2 regions of the Paenibacillus sp. HJGM_3 genome follow, and region 1 is predicted to be linked to the other one. Evidence: riboswitches for the same ligand, from Rfam matches in the RefSeq annotation. Region 1 holds a riboswitch; the other holds the start of a gene.
The links. A riboswitch is a leader RNA that binds a small molecule or an ion and turns the genes downstream of it on or off. The one in region 1 is predicted to bind ZMP and ZTP.
Positions count from the first base shown of each region.

Region 2: it holds a riboswitch for ZMP and ZTP, as region 1 does, so the genes downstream of both, ACI5FR_RS02715 (phosphoribosylaminoimidazolesuccinocarboxamide synthase) here and ACI5FR_RS28650 (DJ-1/PfpI family protein) in region 1, are expected to answer to the same signal.

Region 1 covers NZ_JBJGED010000034.1:59,075-66,906, forward strand. The annotation lists gene ACI5FR_RS28635 (lamin tail domain-containing protein) at 1-191, opposite strand, end outside; gene ACI5FR_RS28640 (helix-turn-helix transcriptional regulator) at 654-2,792, shown strand; gene ACI5FR_RS28645 (GNAT family N-acetyltransferase) at 2,943-3,479, opposite strand; gene ACI5FR_RS28650 (DJ-1/PfpI family protein) at 3,541-4,140, opposite strand; ZMP/ZTP riboswitch at 4,188-4,267, opposite strand; gene ACI5FR_RS28655 (AAA family ATPase) at 4,324-4,866, opposite strand; gene ACI5FR_RS28660 (P-loop domain-containing protein) at 5,001-6,635, opposite strand; gene ACI5FR_RS28665 (dihydrofolate reductase family protein) at 7,780-7,832, opposite strand, start outside.
Region 2 covers NZ_JBJGED010000002.1:72,332-80,163, forward strand. The annotation lists gene ACI5FR_RS02690 (carbohydrate ABC transporter permease) at 1-254, shown strand, start outside; gene ACI5FR_RS02695 (SDR family NAD(P)-dependent oxidoreductase) at 283-1,056, shown strand; gene ACI5FR_RS02700 (hypothetical protein) at 1,092-2,207, shown strand; gene ACI5FR_RS02705 (creatininase family protein) at 2,236-3,006, shown strand; gene ACI5FR_RS02710 (RidA family protein) at 3,032-3,403, shown strand; ZMP/ZTP riboswitch at 4,299-4,377, shown strand; gene ACI5FR_RS02715 (phosphoribosylaminoimidazolesuccinocarboxamide synthase) at 4,438-5,406, shown strand; gene ACI5FR_RS02720 (Crp/Fnr family transcriptional regulator) at 5,709-6,416, shown strand; gene ACI5FR_RS02725 (peroxiredoxin family protein) at 6,492-7,046, shown strand; gene ACI5FR_RS02730 (hypothetical protein) at 7,323-7,682, shown strand.

The DNA of each region.
Region 1 (7,832 bases):
TCAATGAATTCATAGCCGTCTGCACCGCTGATATTGGATGAGTCCGGAACTACTTCCGTAATCAGAAGGTTCGGAACGGAAGTGCCGGGCGCAGTTGACTCCGCGACACCGATCGAAGGTGCAAGCAAGCCGACGGCCAGTGCGATCGAAGTGATTTGGGCGATTATACGTTTTGGAAGTCTGGTAATCACGATTTCACTCACTTTCCTAATCGTTATGTAGGGATCTGGATTAACCTTCATTTGGTTCGTACCGGTATGGCGCACCTCCTTAGCGGTATATCCCCACCGATGGATTCTACCGGGATGCTGCCGGAAGGGCTATTCACACCTTCTACGATCCTTGCCGATCATTCTGAATGGACTGTTAAGAATGTGTGAAGGAGAGCACCTTGAAACGTGCAAAGCTTCTTGAAATCCGCCCAACCTCGGTCCTTATGCCCCCGTCTGAAGACCGAGGTTCAACACAAGATCACACCGGATATGAAGAAATTTGTAGATTTGTCGAGGGTAATTGCTACTTCATTACTAGACGGTTTGTAAATAGGGGGGCCAGCGGTCAACAATCTCTTAAACGTCGGATTTCGAAGAAACCCTGGCAACATACGTTATAATAGGGGCACAATCGGTTCGTCCAGGAAGGAGCCGCATGCCATGAATGGGTTCAAACGCCGAATCGCCGCCAGTTTTGCTCTGATGATCGTTCTCTTCGCCATCGTCGATGTGCTGATTGTCTACCTCGTAAAAAGCCACGTCCAGGCTGATGCTCTCCAGATGAGCCAATTGACCGTGGAGATGATGGCCGAGCGCTATCAATCGCATTTTCAGCGGGTAGAAGACGTGCTGTCTCGGGAGTTTACCGACCGCCAGGTTGTGAGGCTCCGCAAACAGCTCCTTGCGCATACGGACCCGGCCATGCTGAACACCCGTGCCGTTGCCGAAGAGTTTCTACGGATCGTCGGCGAATCGGATCTCTATATCGACAATCTCATCCTGACGTTTCGATCCGCATCCCTTGCGGTCGACAAGAATGGAGCCGCCCAGGCAGCCGACTTGCTTGCCGATTATTCTGGCGAGGTCTACTCCCTTGCCTATTGGAACACTCAATATGAACGGAAAGCGGAATATGAATCGCACCCGGCTGTTCATCTGAGCAACTCGCGGCATCAGACAGGTACGATGACCGTAATCCCGTATTCCTTCAAGCCGGCTTTCGCGGATTATATGCTGATTGCGATGATCGACGCCGACAGGCTGCGAGCTGCGATGCTTGACGAGCAAACTGACGTAAATGCGACCATCATGGGTCCGGACCGGTTCTTCAGGTACACGACGGCCATGGATACGCGTGAACTTCCTGCGATTCTCCTCGCGGGTGGCTCGCCGGTTGACGTATCCGATGATCGGTTTCCCGACCGAAGCGAATCCAGCTTGGAAGCTGTTAATCGTGGCGCCGTAGGGGATGGGAGCTCTCTTTCGCTCGACCAAACGATTGCCTTTATTGTTGCGGCAGAGATGAGTTTAGCGGTACTTGCCGCGTATTTGCTGGGCCGGCACATTTACACGCCTGTTCGACAGATGCAGTTGTCGGTCTCTCGACCCTTTGAAGATCTTGTGAATGTGAATGAGAGGAATGAGCGGCTCAAGCCAGAGCAAGAAGAAGTGATCCCTATACGAAGGAACGCCCTTAATTGGTGGGATGGAGGTTTTGCTGATTTCGTAGAGTCGGAGGAACATTACACGATCGTACTTTACGAGCTTCGCTTTCGGTTAGCGGCTGATGCAGGGATGAGGGAGGATATTTCGCGTGCGATCGTTGGGGAGATTGAACGGCTTACGGGCGAATACGTTCCTTCTTCATTGACTTATCAGGTGGAGCAGCGACGCTTTCTCTCCATCGTCCCCGGCCTCGCGTGCGGCGAAATTCCGGCGTTGCTGGAAGGACTGAAGCAAATCTTCGACCGGGATACGAGGCATGTACTTGTGACTGTCGCCATCAGCCCCCTGTTCGGTTCCGATATTCGGTTGAACGAAGCCTACCAGCAGCTGCAGCGCATACTCATGCAGGCTCGTCCGCTTGAGGAGACACAGATCCTGCTTGGTGCGGGTAAATCCGATGACGACGTAGTCTGGACGCTCCAACGTGAACAGAAATTTGTGGCGGCGATGATGGTGGGAGACGAGGAGGAACTTGTCAATTTGGCGCACGTGACACTCGAGGAACTTGACCTTCGTGAAAACTCCCTTGAGGCGTTCCGTCGTTTGGCGGGAGCTATCATCGACAAGACACGGCAGCTGCTTTTCCACTGCAACTTACCTGCCGATCGGGTCCGACAATGGGATCTATCCGCTGAGCGGTTGGATTTGTGTTGCACGGTTACGGAGTATAACGAAGAGCTCGGTGCCTATCTGAAGGGAGCGGCCTCGCTAATCAAGGAAAAGAAGGACGCCGAAGAACCTGTCGTCGAGCAGATCATGAAAGCGATTCAGGAACGCTATATGGAGGATCTGTCGCTGGATGTCCTGGCGGTGGAGTTCCAGCTCAGCCCCTCATACCTCTCGACCTATATCAAGGAGAAGACCGGACTCAATTTCATCGAGCATCTGCATGACACCAGGTTGAGAAATGCCCAACTCCTGTTGCTGGATACCGATCTGCATATCCAAACCATCGGCAGCCAGGTCGGCTACCGCAACATCTCCTCCTTCAACCGCATGTTCAAAAGCCGCACCGGCCTTTCGCCCAGCGAATACCGGCGAGCGAGCATGATGAATAGAAAGAGGTTGGGATAGACGACGCAACCCTGCCTCTAATGATCCTAAATGCTTCTGTCGCAAACGTCGCACTATCCTGGAAGCCGAATATAGGCCACTATTGTCAACCGCTATTCCCTTATATCGAGTAGCGCTGGCCGGTTGCCGTAATAGCTACCCGGGATGTAACTACTTAGAAAACTCCATTAGCCATGAATCTCGTTGTTCACCTTCCGTCCATTCGTAGTTAGGTAATAACTTTACTTTTCTAAACCCGCATTTTTCATAACACGCAATGGCTCTTGCGTTCCAAGTTTGTGGGTCCATAACGATTTTACTTGCACCTAGTGCAGTTATTAAATACTCCGCCATTGAACTAACTAATAATTTACCTATCCCGTTATTCCAATAATTTGGTTCTCCAATAAATTGGTCTGTACCATATATTTTTTCTTCAACCTCTGTATAACCAAATCGTTCTTTTCCTTCTTCATCCAGCTCGTAGAACTGAATATAGCCAATTTCGTTAGAATCGTATTCAACAATGCATCTTATTTCATCATCTTCCTCTTTAAAAAAAATCTCCCTAACCATCTCTAAACTATGAGGACGGTCCCTTCCTCCGTAATATTGCAGCACTGTTGGATCGGAAAGCCACTTTACCAGGTAACCCGCATCTTTACTGGATAATTTACGGACTCGAAGATTTCCAGATTGAAATAACACTTTGAACCCCCTAAAATGCAGTATCAACTTGGTTTAGTGTAAAACTATCGTTCCCGTTTAGTTAATCTCTTTTCCAGTCATATTCCATAATATTTGCAGCTTCTATAGCTCTATCTTCTCCCAGTAATTTTTCTACAACATACAAAGCAGCATCCATGCCAGCGGATACTCCAGCGGATAATACAATCTTCCCATTATCAACATAACGAGCTTCTTCAATTATCTCAGTAGAAGTTGGTACAACATTCCTTAATTCATGAATAGCCGAGCGATTTGTTGTAACTTTTAGACCATCTAATAACTTGGCTTTTGCTAAAATTAAGGCTCCTGTACAGACAGACAGGATGATTTCTATATCATCTGATACTTCTCGGATCCAGTTCGTAATCGTTTCATTGTTCATTTCTTTTCTTGAACCCCACCCTCCAGGAATCACCAATAGATCAGGTTTAGGGCAGTTAGCGATAGTATAAGCCGGATTAATGCTTAGACCTCCTAATGCAATTATCGGACTGTCATGTTCCGCCACAGTGTAAACTTGGAAGTCTTGCCCTCTATTACTTCCTGCAAGAAAAACTTCAAATGGTCCTGCAAAATCCAAAGGTTCAACCTGTTCAAAAATGAATACTGCTACATTTCTTCCTTGCCGTGCCTGTTCCATTTCATCATCTCCCATAAAAGAAATAAAAGCATTCAGTCTAAGACCGAATACTTCGCCCAGGCGTACGGCAGATGATAGATGTGCTCCCTCGTGGTTCTCCACGTTTACGCCAGTCGCACATACCAAATTATAATCAGCGAATTTAAACTTAAGCAAGCTTTTGTTGCATTATCCTGCAATCTTTTATTTAAGAAATGCCTCATTTTGCAGGCTCGTTATAATTTCATTAACGGTTTCTTCAGGGGTCAATTCAGATGAGTCCAACCACATTCCGATTCGAGGTGTTTCATTTCGCAGCAGACTATCCAACCCTTCAACGGTCCAAACACCATAGCCTTTCTTTAAACGGCCAGATTCCCTTAGGGTTACAACTGATGAGTTTGGACAAAGAACCACCAAATAAAAAGGGCTGCTTTGGATATAAGATATAAATTCATTCAACATAGGACCAATTACGACATCTTGAACTACAACCGTGAATCCTGCTTGAAAATAGGCATCAGCGGATTGCGCGGCCAACCGATAACGTAGCCGTAATTGATCCAATTCATCACTTCCGGCGTCTGGTTGAACCTCTTTACGGTTATTAACAATCATTCTCCGGAAAATATCTCCCCGTAAATGCACCGATTTCTCGTACCGTTCGGAGAGCAACTGGGCTACTGTTGATTTTCCACTCGCCATTATTCCGGTAATTAGAATAATGCGAGGACATTCCGTTAGCATTAATCTCGCTTCTTTCTTTTTACCTAATATTATAAGGGTAATAAATTAAGGGATTTAAGTGTGATTTTAGATATATTGATTTATTCCGCTCTTACTGCCCGTTCAACGGCATACAGCCTATATTTATGTCGTAATTAGAGGTGTTCAGAGGGCTCAGGCTGAATAAAAGTCAAATGTTTCATTCGGTTTATGACAGATAATACTTCATTAATTCTTGGTAATTCAAGCCATCTTTCGAAACCAGGAAAAAAGGAAGAAAATACAATATCCACGCCTTCTCTCTCCATATCTTCGAGAGCTTTTTTGATCTTTTCATGAAGAAAGATGAGGCGATCCTGATTACTTATAGCGATTTTTCGAATTAAAAAGGCAATCGCTGCAAGCTGGGCGTGTGATGTGATATTGTAAAGCCCTCTGATATCAATTTGTTCGTCACCTATCATCATGTATCCCATGGTTGAAACCATCAGCTTTTCTGTACCACTGCCCTGTGGATAGCTCGAAAAGTGATCGGTGGTTATTTTTCTTTCTATCTCCCAATTTGTAAGGGGAATACGCTCGCGTGGTTTGTCGGATTCACATAATTTTTTGGCTTCCTGGGTTACGTTTTTGGGCACAAAATTGTCCATCAGGATGATTTGATCGGCAACAGATAAAAATTCACCGCTACCTCCAATAACAAGAACGGAAGATACGCCAACGGACTCATAAAGCTCCCTGACACGTTCCGTGAAAGGTGTAATGGGTTCATGCTTGATTAAGGAACGCATTTTGATGTCTTGAATCATAAAATTCGTCGCACTTCTGTCTTCATCAATAAGAAGAAGCTTACACCCGTAGTTGATGGCCTCCATAATATTTGCGGCTTGCGATGTGGATCCTGAGGCGTAGTCAGTTGAAAACTGTTCAGCCGAACCATTGGGTATCCATTTTATGAAAGGCGTAATATTGATATTTTTTATGGGACGGCCTTCCTCTGCAGATATTTCCATTGCACTTTGATCTGTAATCACAAATTCTCGTCCGTCGCCTATGCTGTGATTGTAAATCCCCGAATTTAGTGCATCCAACAATGTGCTTTTACCCGAATAACCACCGCCGGTGATGACCGTCACGCCATGTTTTATTCCCATTCCTCGCAAACCACAAATTTCAACTTCAACATCTTCCGGGGATGTAAAAGGCAAAGCACCCTCCAGTGGCCCGCTGTTGTCTTTATTTCTTGGCAAAATGCTGCCATTCGCAATAAACGCACAATAATCACTGGTTTTCAGCCATTCGCGAATCCTATTTTGTTTTTTTACCAATTCATAGGCAACATTTAATTTGATGAGATCAAACTTGGCAATAAACTTCTCCACTTCTTTTGGAAGCATTTTGCAGAGCATGCGCATAGCTTTATCATTATTCCTGAATGGAAGTTGAACTGTAATCATTAAGCATAGATACCATTTTTCCGAGATGACTTCGACAAAGGATGCATTACGTTGCAACACCACATTGGTTGGACGAAAACAATAAAAAGCCCCATTTTCTTTATCAGGTCGTGACCGGTTATAAATCATTTCATTTAACGCCTCAATATGATCAACCCATTCTCTTAAGGCAAAATCTGAGAGAACAACTTGATCCCTATTTTCATCTAAGCCGAGACGGTCAAAAGGTATTTTTATGGTGATACATGGTTTATCCAGTGTGAGTTTATGTGTCCGTTCAATGTAATAGGCGACATCATTATTCCAATAGGTTGGGTCAGGTTCATAAATCATATTGTAAGATGACTGTCCGGATTGTAATGTGCGAAAATATTGAGCGAGTCTTTTGATAAAGCATCATCCTTTCATATTGGAAAGCGGTGAGTAACGGGAAACGATGCCGAAGCTGAAACGATATCTCATGAAGGGGGCCCCTTATCTTTTGGAACAAGGTAACGACGAAACGGATCGCCCCTTAATCTCCAGGTATGAGCCTGCTTGAACATGGCGAAAAATGAATTCCATCCAAAATAATTCAAAATCAATACATATTCCCCCTAATAGAGTTCAGATCAATTTGAAAGATAAACGATTAAATCCTAACCAATATCAAAATAAAACCACTATTGTTGCCTTGACCAACCTTTTGTCCTAAAAAAATAACAGCCACTCCGTAAGTGGCTGTCATAGACCGGCAAGAAAGCATAAACGTTCCTTCTGCCTAAATATAAAAGCCCTGAGAGTGAATCCTGCCCTCAGAGCCTGATGTATTCGTAAAAAAATAACTAAAAAGCAACATGAGGACAAGACGTATATTTTTTTGTTTTCATTGTCCTCACCTCGTTACGATTTATTTTTACAGCAACACAATCATAGCATTAAGATCATCTACAATATAGGGAAATAATAATTATAATTAACTCAAATCCTGAAATGGCTCCGATCCTAGTACCCCGGCAGCCTTACACCTCAATTGCATTAAAAAGAAACGGTGCTCCTTTTAAGTAGTTTCTTATTATAGCTTGTGCATAGGGTTGTTCTTCCTTCAGTCCATCAGTCTCTCTTGGATCTGGTGCATGGTGGCAGTAGTTTTCGATCATGACCATCACTGTAAACTGTCTAAAGCCGAAACCCAATAACCTTCTAGTTGCGTCAGGAACCGATTGTAATACTGCGTTAAACGAGTCATAGCCTTTCTAAAAACTTTGCTCACCCCAAACAGGACGAACGAGACTTTGTGCGAGTTCATTTGAGACTTTCTGTTATTATTGTACCTACAACTGAGACTTTCAAAAATACAGGAGTAAATAACTTGACTGAACTAACGTACTTCGTTAGTTCAAATATGGAAGCCGCTCATAACTTCCTTCTTCCGTAATTTCACTTGATTATAGTAAGCTCGAAAGCGTATCTCCTGAACTTCACTCTAGCGTCGCGGTCAGACGATCACGCGGTAGTGAAGATGAACAACACCGCTTCGGAAGCGGCGCT
Region 2 (7,832 bases), on a different contig from region 1:
TCGTGACAGTCGCTATTTTTAAATTTTTAGGATTGTACAACGCCTTCTTAGGTCCGTTCATCTACTTAAGCGATCAATCCAAGTATACGATCGGCGTCGCGATGTATCATGCGAATCAGCTGATGCAGTATAAAGCGGATTGGGTTACTTTATTCGCGGGCGTTACGATCGCGATGCTGCCCACGATCATGCTTTATATCCTCTTCCAGCGGCAAATCTCGGAAGGAGCAACCTTTGGGGCTCTTAAAGGATAATCACCGAAAAGAAACGGAGTGAACCTATATGGCTTCACAGCTTCAGGACAAGGTTATCGTCATCACGGGTTCCATGGGGGCGGCCGGAGGCGCGGCCGTAAAGCTCTTTTTGGAGAGTGGAGCTTTCGTCGCCGCCTGCGATATTAAAGCCGAAAATGAATTCTCCGAGAAAGCTTTGCTGCTGGAGCGGTTCGGCTCCAACCGACTCCTCTACGTTCAAGCGGATATGAATGAAGAATCGCAGGTACAAAATCTGTTTACGAGGGTGAGCTTTCATTTCGGCAGGCTGGACGGCTCCTTTCATACGACCTACACGAACCTAACCGGAAGAATTGAAGATCAGTCTCTCCAAGATTGGGAAGCTTCCACTCGAGGCACGTTGACCAGCACATTTCTCGTCACCAAATACGCGGCGAAGCTGATGGCTGATACCGGGGGAGGTTCGATCGTAAACGTCTCCTCCGTTTTGGGCACGATTCCGAAAAAGGCGAACGCCGCCTATGGCGCAGGCAAAGCCGGTATCGAGCAGTTCACCCGAGTTGCGGCGGTTGAATACGCCAAGTACGGAATTCGGGCCAATACGATTGTACCCGGCGACTTTAAGTCTGAGGAAAGCCTGGCAAGGTTTACCGAACAACAGAAGGAAGAGATGAGACAAACCACGTTGGTCGGAAGAAGCGGGTTCGCCGTCGAGATAGCTGAAGTTGCGGCTTTTTTGCTATCCGACGCCTCCTCTTATGTGACCGGCTCCCTTTATCCCGTAACGGGAGGGATTTGGCTGTCCCCCGATCGAAACGTATGAATCCTTAAGCGGAAGTTGAAAAGGAGGAGCACGTCATGGCAGAAAAACATCCGATTCCAAAGGGGACGGGAAAGCGGGTAGCCGCTATCGTAACGGAATATCGCTTCAATTCGCATGCCGACGTCATTTTGGGACGATTGCTGGGGGATTTTGATTATTTGCCCCAAGTGGAGGTCGTTTCGATCTATACGGATCAAGTTCCGGACAACGATATGAGCCGGGCGGAGGCAGAGCGCTGCGGAATTCCGATTTACGCGACAATCGAGGAAGCGCTAAAAAAGCCGATTGAGGGCGGAGGCTTGGACGGTGTTATCCTGATCGGCGAGCACGGCGACTATCCCGAGGACGAAAGACGGCGCAAACAGTATCCCCGTCGTCGATTGCTGGAAGAAACGCTGAGCGTACTGGATGAGCTGAACGTTAGGATTCCGATTTTTTCCGATAAGCATCTTTCCTACAATATCGAAGATACCGTCTGGATGTATGGCCAGTTGAAAAGCCGAGGCATTCCCTTTATGGGAGGCTCCTCGATTCCGCATGCGCCGCATGTTCCCAAATTGCAGCCGAAGCAGTTTGAAGAAGCTAAAGAAATTTTGGTGGTCAGTTTTTCTACGGCGATTGAAGCATACGGGTACCACGCATTAGAGGTGCTCCAATCGGTCGCGGAAAAGCGTTCCGGGGGCGAAACGGGGGTTCAAGAGGTTTACGCTCTCGAAGGGGAGCAGGTGTGGAAAGCGATGGATCGCGGCGAATGGCCGGAGGAGCTGATGATGAACGCTCTGGCGCTGTTCGATCGGAACGGACAGCCGCATCCCTGCGAATCCGGAGACTCTCCGGTATTGTTCATAGTCGAATATAAAGACGGAACAAAAGGCTATGTCATTCAGCAGAACCGGCTGTCGGAGCAATGGGCGTTTGCAGTTCGAAACGAGCAGGGCGAAATCGCTTCCGCGATATGCGATAGTGAAAAAGGCCGTCCCTTCGGACATTTCGAAACGTTAACCCGGCTAGTCGAACAATTTATGATGACCGGCACACCATCATTTCCGATGGAGCGCGTTTATATGTCGAGCGGTCTGACGAATTACGCCATGGAGTCCTTATATTTGAAGAGAAGATTAGAAACTCCGGAGCTTTTGATCTCCTATTAATCCAGCAAGGGAAAGAGGTTAGCGGCTAATGAAGGATATTTGTTTTCACCACCATACAAGAGATGAGATCGCCGAATACGCGGCTGCCGGCTGCGCGGCCGTCATTCCTCTAGCAGCAACGGAGCAGCATGGCCCTCATCTCCCGGTTTATACCGACAGCCTGATTTGCGAATACGTCGTTACCGAAGCGGTTCGTCGTGTCTCCGAGCAAAACCCGCTGCTTATGACACCCGTGTTCTCGGTAGGATGCTCCGACCATCATTTGCAGTTCAACGGAACGATCTCCTTCCGTTCCACTACTTATTTAGGCATGCTGACGGATATAGCCGAAAGTCTTGTCCGGTGCGGTTTTCGAAAGCTTATTTTTGTCAACGGCCACGGCGGCAATGAACGGATCATGATTCAGGTTGCCTCCGACATCGCGGTGAAGCATCCGGTCTGGACGGCTTCGGCGTCTTATTGGACGGTATCGGGTCAAGCCCTTCAGGATGCGTACGCGCGTGATGTCGGGATGGTCCCCGGGCACGCCGGAGGCTTTGAAACCGCGCTTATCATGGCATTGCGATCCGATTTGCTTCGATCCGATAAGATTACGGACTCCCATACGCTTACTCCTTGGTTTAACAGCGGCATTCCCGGTTTTATCGGCAAGCACGGCATGCTGACCGGCTATGACGGCTATACCGATGCGGCCAACCTGGCTACGGAAGAGAAAGGTAGAGCGTATTTGAATGCGATCGTGACCTCATTATCGGATTGGCTGCATCAAGTCACCCAAACCATGAGCCAGGGAGAATGAAATTCCCTACATTTGGAGGCGAATGATGAAAAGAGAAATCGAGACTGGGCCACAAACCGATAAGCCGTTTTCCTCCGGGATCGAGACGGAATCGCTGATCTTCGTTTCCGGTCAGGGAGGGATCCAAAACGGGAAAGTCGTTGGGAGCGATCTGGAGTCCCAAACGATCCAAACGCTAGAAAACGTCCGTGCGGTACTGAAAGCAGCCGGGCTTGATTTCGACAACGTCGTCAAGGTAAATGTCTACTTGTCGGATCGCGGCTTATATAAGGATTTCAATGAAATTTACGAGCGCTATTTTTCTAAGCCATATCCGAGTCGAACGACCGTATATTGCGACCTGAACTATGATTTGCTGGTGGAGATCGATGCCATTGCCGTGAAAACGGGGAGGTGATCGGACGGTGGAGTGCGAAATTCTAATTCAAGACGGAACGGTTGTAGACGGAACAGGCCGAAAGCGGTAAAATGTGGCGATCGGATCGGAGCAGGATCGTTGCCGTCGGGGATACGGCCGGCATCACGGCTGCAAGAACGGTGAATGCAGAGGGTTTTTGTGTAGCAGGCACCGAGCTTCATCGATGTACACGTTCATTCCGAGAAGGTGCTTACCGGCGGAAGGGACCGCTGGGCAGGTATTCGCCAAGGCGTAACGACGCAGTTCCTCGCACCGGAAGGGTTTTCTTGGTGTCATTAGAACGGTCGACTGCGCGAAGAGATGAGACAATACCTTGAGGTCTTTTACGGGATGACCTCTGTGGATTGGGGCGGTGAATCCGTGTCCGATTTTCTTTCAGAGCTGTTCCTGAAAAGGTCGAGCCGTTTGGCTACCTCCAGACCACCAGGTAACGGTCCTGCACAAAACAACCCCCAATCAAATCATTTGATTGGGGGTTGTTTTGTGTCATTGAACAGCGAAATTGTGGGATGACAAGAACTTTATCCCATTCCCGAATTTGACAAGAACTTGACCCCATTTCCGACAATAGTAGGGAGGAGAGGTGTCGGAAGACAAGAACATGGTTACATTAAAGGTCGCGAATTCCGCGGCTTTTGTTTTTATGTCCCCAAGTTCTTGTCATTAACCGATGACAAGAACTTGGGGACATTCCCGACGACAAGATTGGAAATCGCCCAAAGAACTGAAATCTAGAGTGTCGGATGAACATATTTGGTTGTATCACGGGCTTGCCATTAAGCAAACGGGCAAGATAGATCCAATAAGCACAATGTAAAAATTAACAAAAACAGTATTGGAAATAATGGAATTGTCTGATATTATAGGATTGTATTTAAATATGTGTGACTGGCGTAACGTAGGTAACTACGGGGGAGCACATATTTCATAAGCCGTACGCCTGGGCAAAGTATTTGATCTCAGATCAGATGCTTTTTTTTTATTTTATTTATTGAAAGGTCAGGTGGGCTTGCATGATATCCAAAGAAACTATCCAAAAAAACCTAAAGAACTGTCTCGATGACACCTCATTTCTGAATGTACCCGGGTTCAGACGAGATAAAGTTCGCGACACATATGATCTGGGTGATTCGCTACTCCTTATCACCACAGACCGCCAAAGCGCATTTGACAGGATTCTTGCCAATATTCCGTTTAAAGGCCAAGTATTAAACCAGCTTAGCGCTTTTTGGTTTGAAAACACCTCGGACATAGTAAGGAACCACGTTATAGAAATCCCGGACCCGAATGTGACTATAGGAAAAAAATGCACGGTAATTCCGGTAGAATTCGTAATGCGAGGCTATCTTACGGGCTCGACTGATACCTCGGCTTGGGTCCAATATTCACAAGGCATCCGAGACATCTGTGGCAACATCCTACCCGATGGAATGAAGAAAAATCAGAGGTTTGAGAAACCGATCCTGACCCCGGCAAAGAAATCAGCAGCACATGACGAGTCGATGTCAGCTGCTCAACTCGTTGACGAAGGCCTAATCGACCAAGAGACCTGGGGGTATTTGCAAAAAATCGCGTTCTCGCTCTTTGCCAGGGGCACAGAGATCGCAGCTAGGAACGGATTAATCCTTGTAGATACCAAATATGAATTCGGTATTGATGACAAAGGAGAGATTCTTCTCATCGACGAGATACATACTCCCGATTCTTCCCGCTATTGGATTAAAGAGACATTTGAATCGAGGTTAGCCGAGGGCAAGGAACCCGAGAATATCGACAAAGAATTCCTGCGACTTTGGTTCAGGGAGCATTGCGACCCCTATAAAGAAAAAATCCTGCCGTCCGCACCTGATGACCTTATCATTGAACTGTCGCATCGTTATATCCGCCTCTTCGAAATGATCACCGGCAAGGAATTTGCCGTCGACGGCACGCATTCTGAAAAGGAACGGCTTCAAAAGAACTTAAATGCTTATCTATTCTAAGCGACATTAACCAGACAGGTGTAATTCGAATGCGCTCATGGTTGCCGCAAGGCCAGCTATCGAATCAAGACTCTGATTGAACTAAAGGACATTATCCTGAATGTAACCTGAGAGAGCATTCGCCAGCGTGTTCCGTACTCGACTGGATTAAGCTAAAAGGCACGATAGTTTAACGTTAAATAAGACGAAGCTGCCGGCAGGAACGGGCAGCTTCATTGCTAACGGGAGGTTAGTGTGGTAAATATGATATAATTTACAACATTACTGTGGAGAACGAGTGACCACGAGGAAAAGATTTGGGAATGAAGAAGTACGAATTAAAGGATGGGGAACGGAGCATGACTTCAATCGTCACGGATAAGCAGGTGCTGGAAGTTTTACCATATTTGCGGGCTGTTTGCCCCGAGGATTGGGCGGAAGCACAGCCAGAAGTGAGGAGATTCCCAGCCAAGTCGCGTCTCTTCCAGAGGGAGGAAGCCACGTCCTTCGGTATGTTTTTGCTAAGCGGCATCGCCCGTATCAGCCAGATCGGGGAGGATGGGAGCGAGTGGGTCGTCAATAAACTTACCCCCGGCGAAATTTGCGCTCTCCTTGTGATAAGTGGACTGAGCGGGCGTGACTACCCCGCCGCCATTGAGGCCGAGACAGAGGTCGAGGCGTTGTTTGTTACCAAACTAAGCTTCCTCCGCTGGGTGCAGGAATACGAGCCGATCCGTAGAACAGTGTTCGGCAGCCTTCTCGATGGCATTATGCGTATGGGCGAACAGCTCCAAACGAGGCAGACTAAACCGCTTGACATGCGGCTGGTAGAAGCACTGCTGAGTTCCACGTCGGAGTGTCATCCGCTGCTACAAATGACGCATAATGAGCTTGCCGCCGAGATCGGCACCGCCCGTGAAGTCGTGAGCCGCGCGCTGCGGCGATATCATCGGCAGGGGTGGGTGGAGACAGGACGAGGTTGGGTACGGATCACACGCCGCAATGAATTGGAAGCGCTAATTGGTGACTAGGTCACAGAAGCGGTGCCACTCTTCCTGATATAGTGGAGAAGTAAATCAATTTCCCTTGTACAGGAGGAATCACCGATGATTCGCCAGCTTCAGCAGGGTATGATTGCCCCAGCGTTCCGTACCGTCGATCTCTATGGCAATCCCATATCGCTTGAAAGTTTTCGCGGCCACAAAGTACTGCTCGCTTTTTTACGTTTCTCTGCCTGTGCCGTTTGTAATTTGCGTGTGCATCATTTTATTGGTCGCTATCCGGGTTGGCAGCGCCAAGGCATGGACATCGTCGCTGTCTTCGAATCGCCGGAGGCGAATATGCGGAGATATGTAGGCGCCCAAAACGCTTCGTTCCCGCTCGTCGCCGACCCGAAAGCGCAATTATACGAGTTATACGGTGTCGAGACATCCGAAGAGAAAGTACACGCGACAATGGCCGATGCGAACACGAAGTCGTTTGTCGCCGATGCGGTCGCTGCCGGCTTTGCTCTTACTCCGGAGGAAGGTTCGAACTTCAACCGGATACCTGCCGAATTTTTGATTGACGAACGAGGTATCGTACGGTTGGCGCATTACAGCCGCATCATTACCGATCATCTCCCGCTTTCAGCGATCGACAGCTTCGCTGCTGGTGAATAACTATGCATAGCAAAGGCATGAGACTTGCCCACGCGGTTCTCATGCCTTTTTTACGGAAAAACCTTAGTCGATCGGTTCGTTCAGCTAACGGGTACAGACAGCGCGGTGAACCGCTCATATAGAAAAGCCAAATCATTGCGGAGGACGTTAGTGAAATGAGTGCTTTTTTATTGGACAAACGGGCAGAATTGTTGAATTGTATAACTTCAGAATATAACATCATAATTAACAAAACTCTTATTAAAAGTGGGGGAAAGTATTATTGAGAATTATAAGTTGTTTTCAAATTGGTTAAATCAGATTTTAGAGCAAGACATCCCCAAAGGAATCAAAGCATTCAATTTTAACTTATATGAAGGTTCAGAAGATACATACGATGTACAATTAATTGGGTCAGATGAATTCGATGAGGATGACTCAGATTGGGCTTGTAACGACTATTTTACTTCGGAAGAAGATATTTGCTATATAAAAAGAACAGAAGATATTCAACATTGGGAACAAGGTTTAAACTACATTACGATGTTAGTGGAACGTTATCTTAAAGAAGGAGAGTATGCAAACATCCTCAAAAGTACATCTGCAATAGGAATTGGATTTGTAGATGGGGATATTGATATTCTATTCCGTGCTTAAATACGCTTTTTGTTGATGATTGCGATGTCGTCGCTAAACTAACGAGAAACGATAGCTCAACAAATCTAATCCGCCGGCCTGTATAGTGATGATCGCAGACCAGTGCTTATCAAGGAAGGAGACGTACTTTTGGGCATAGGATATAGGCTG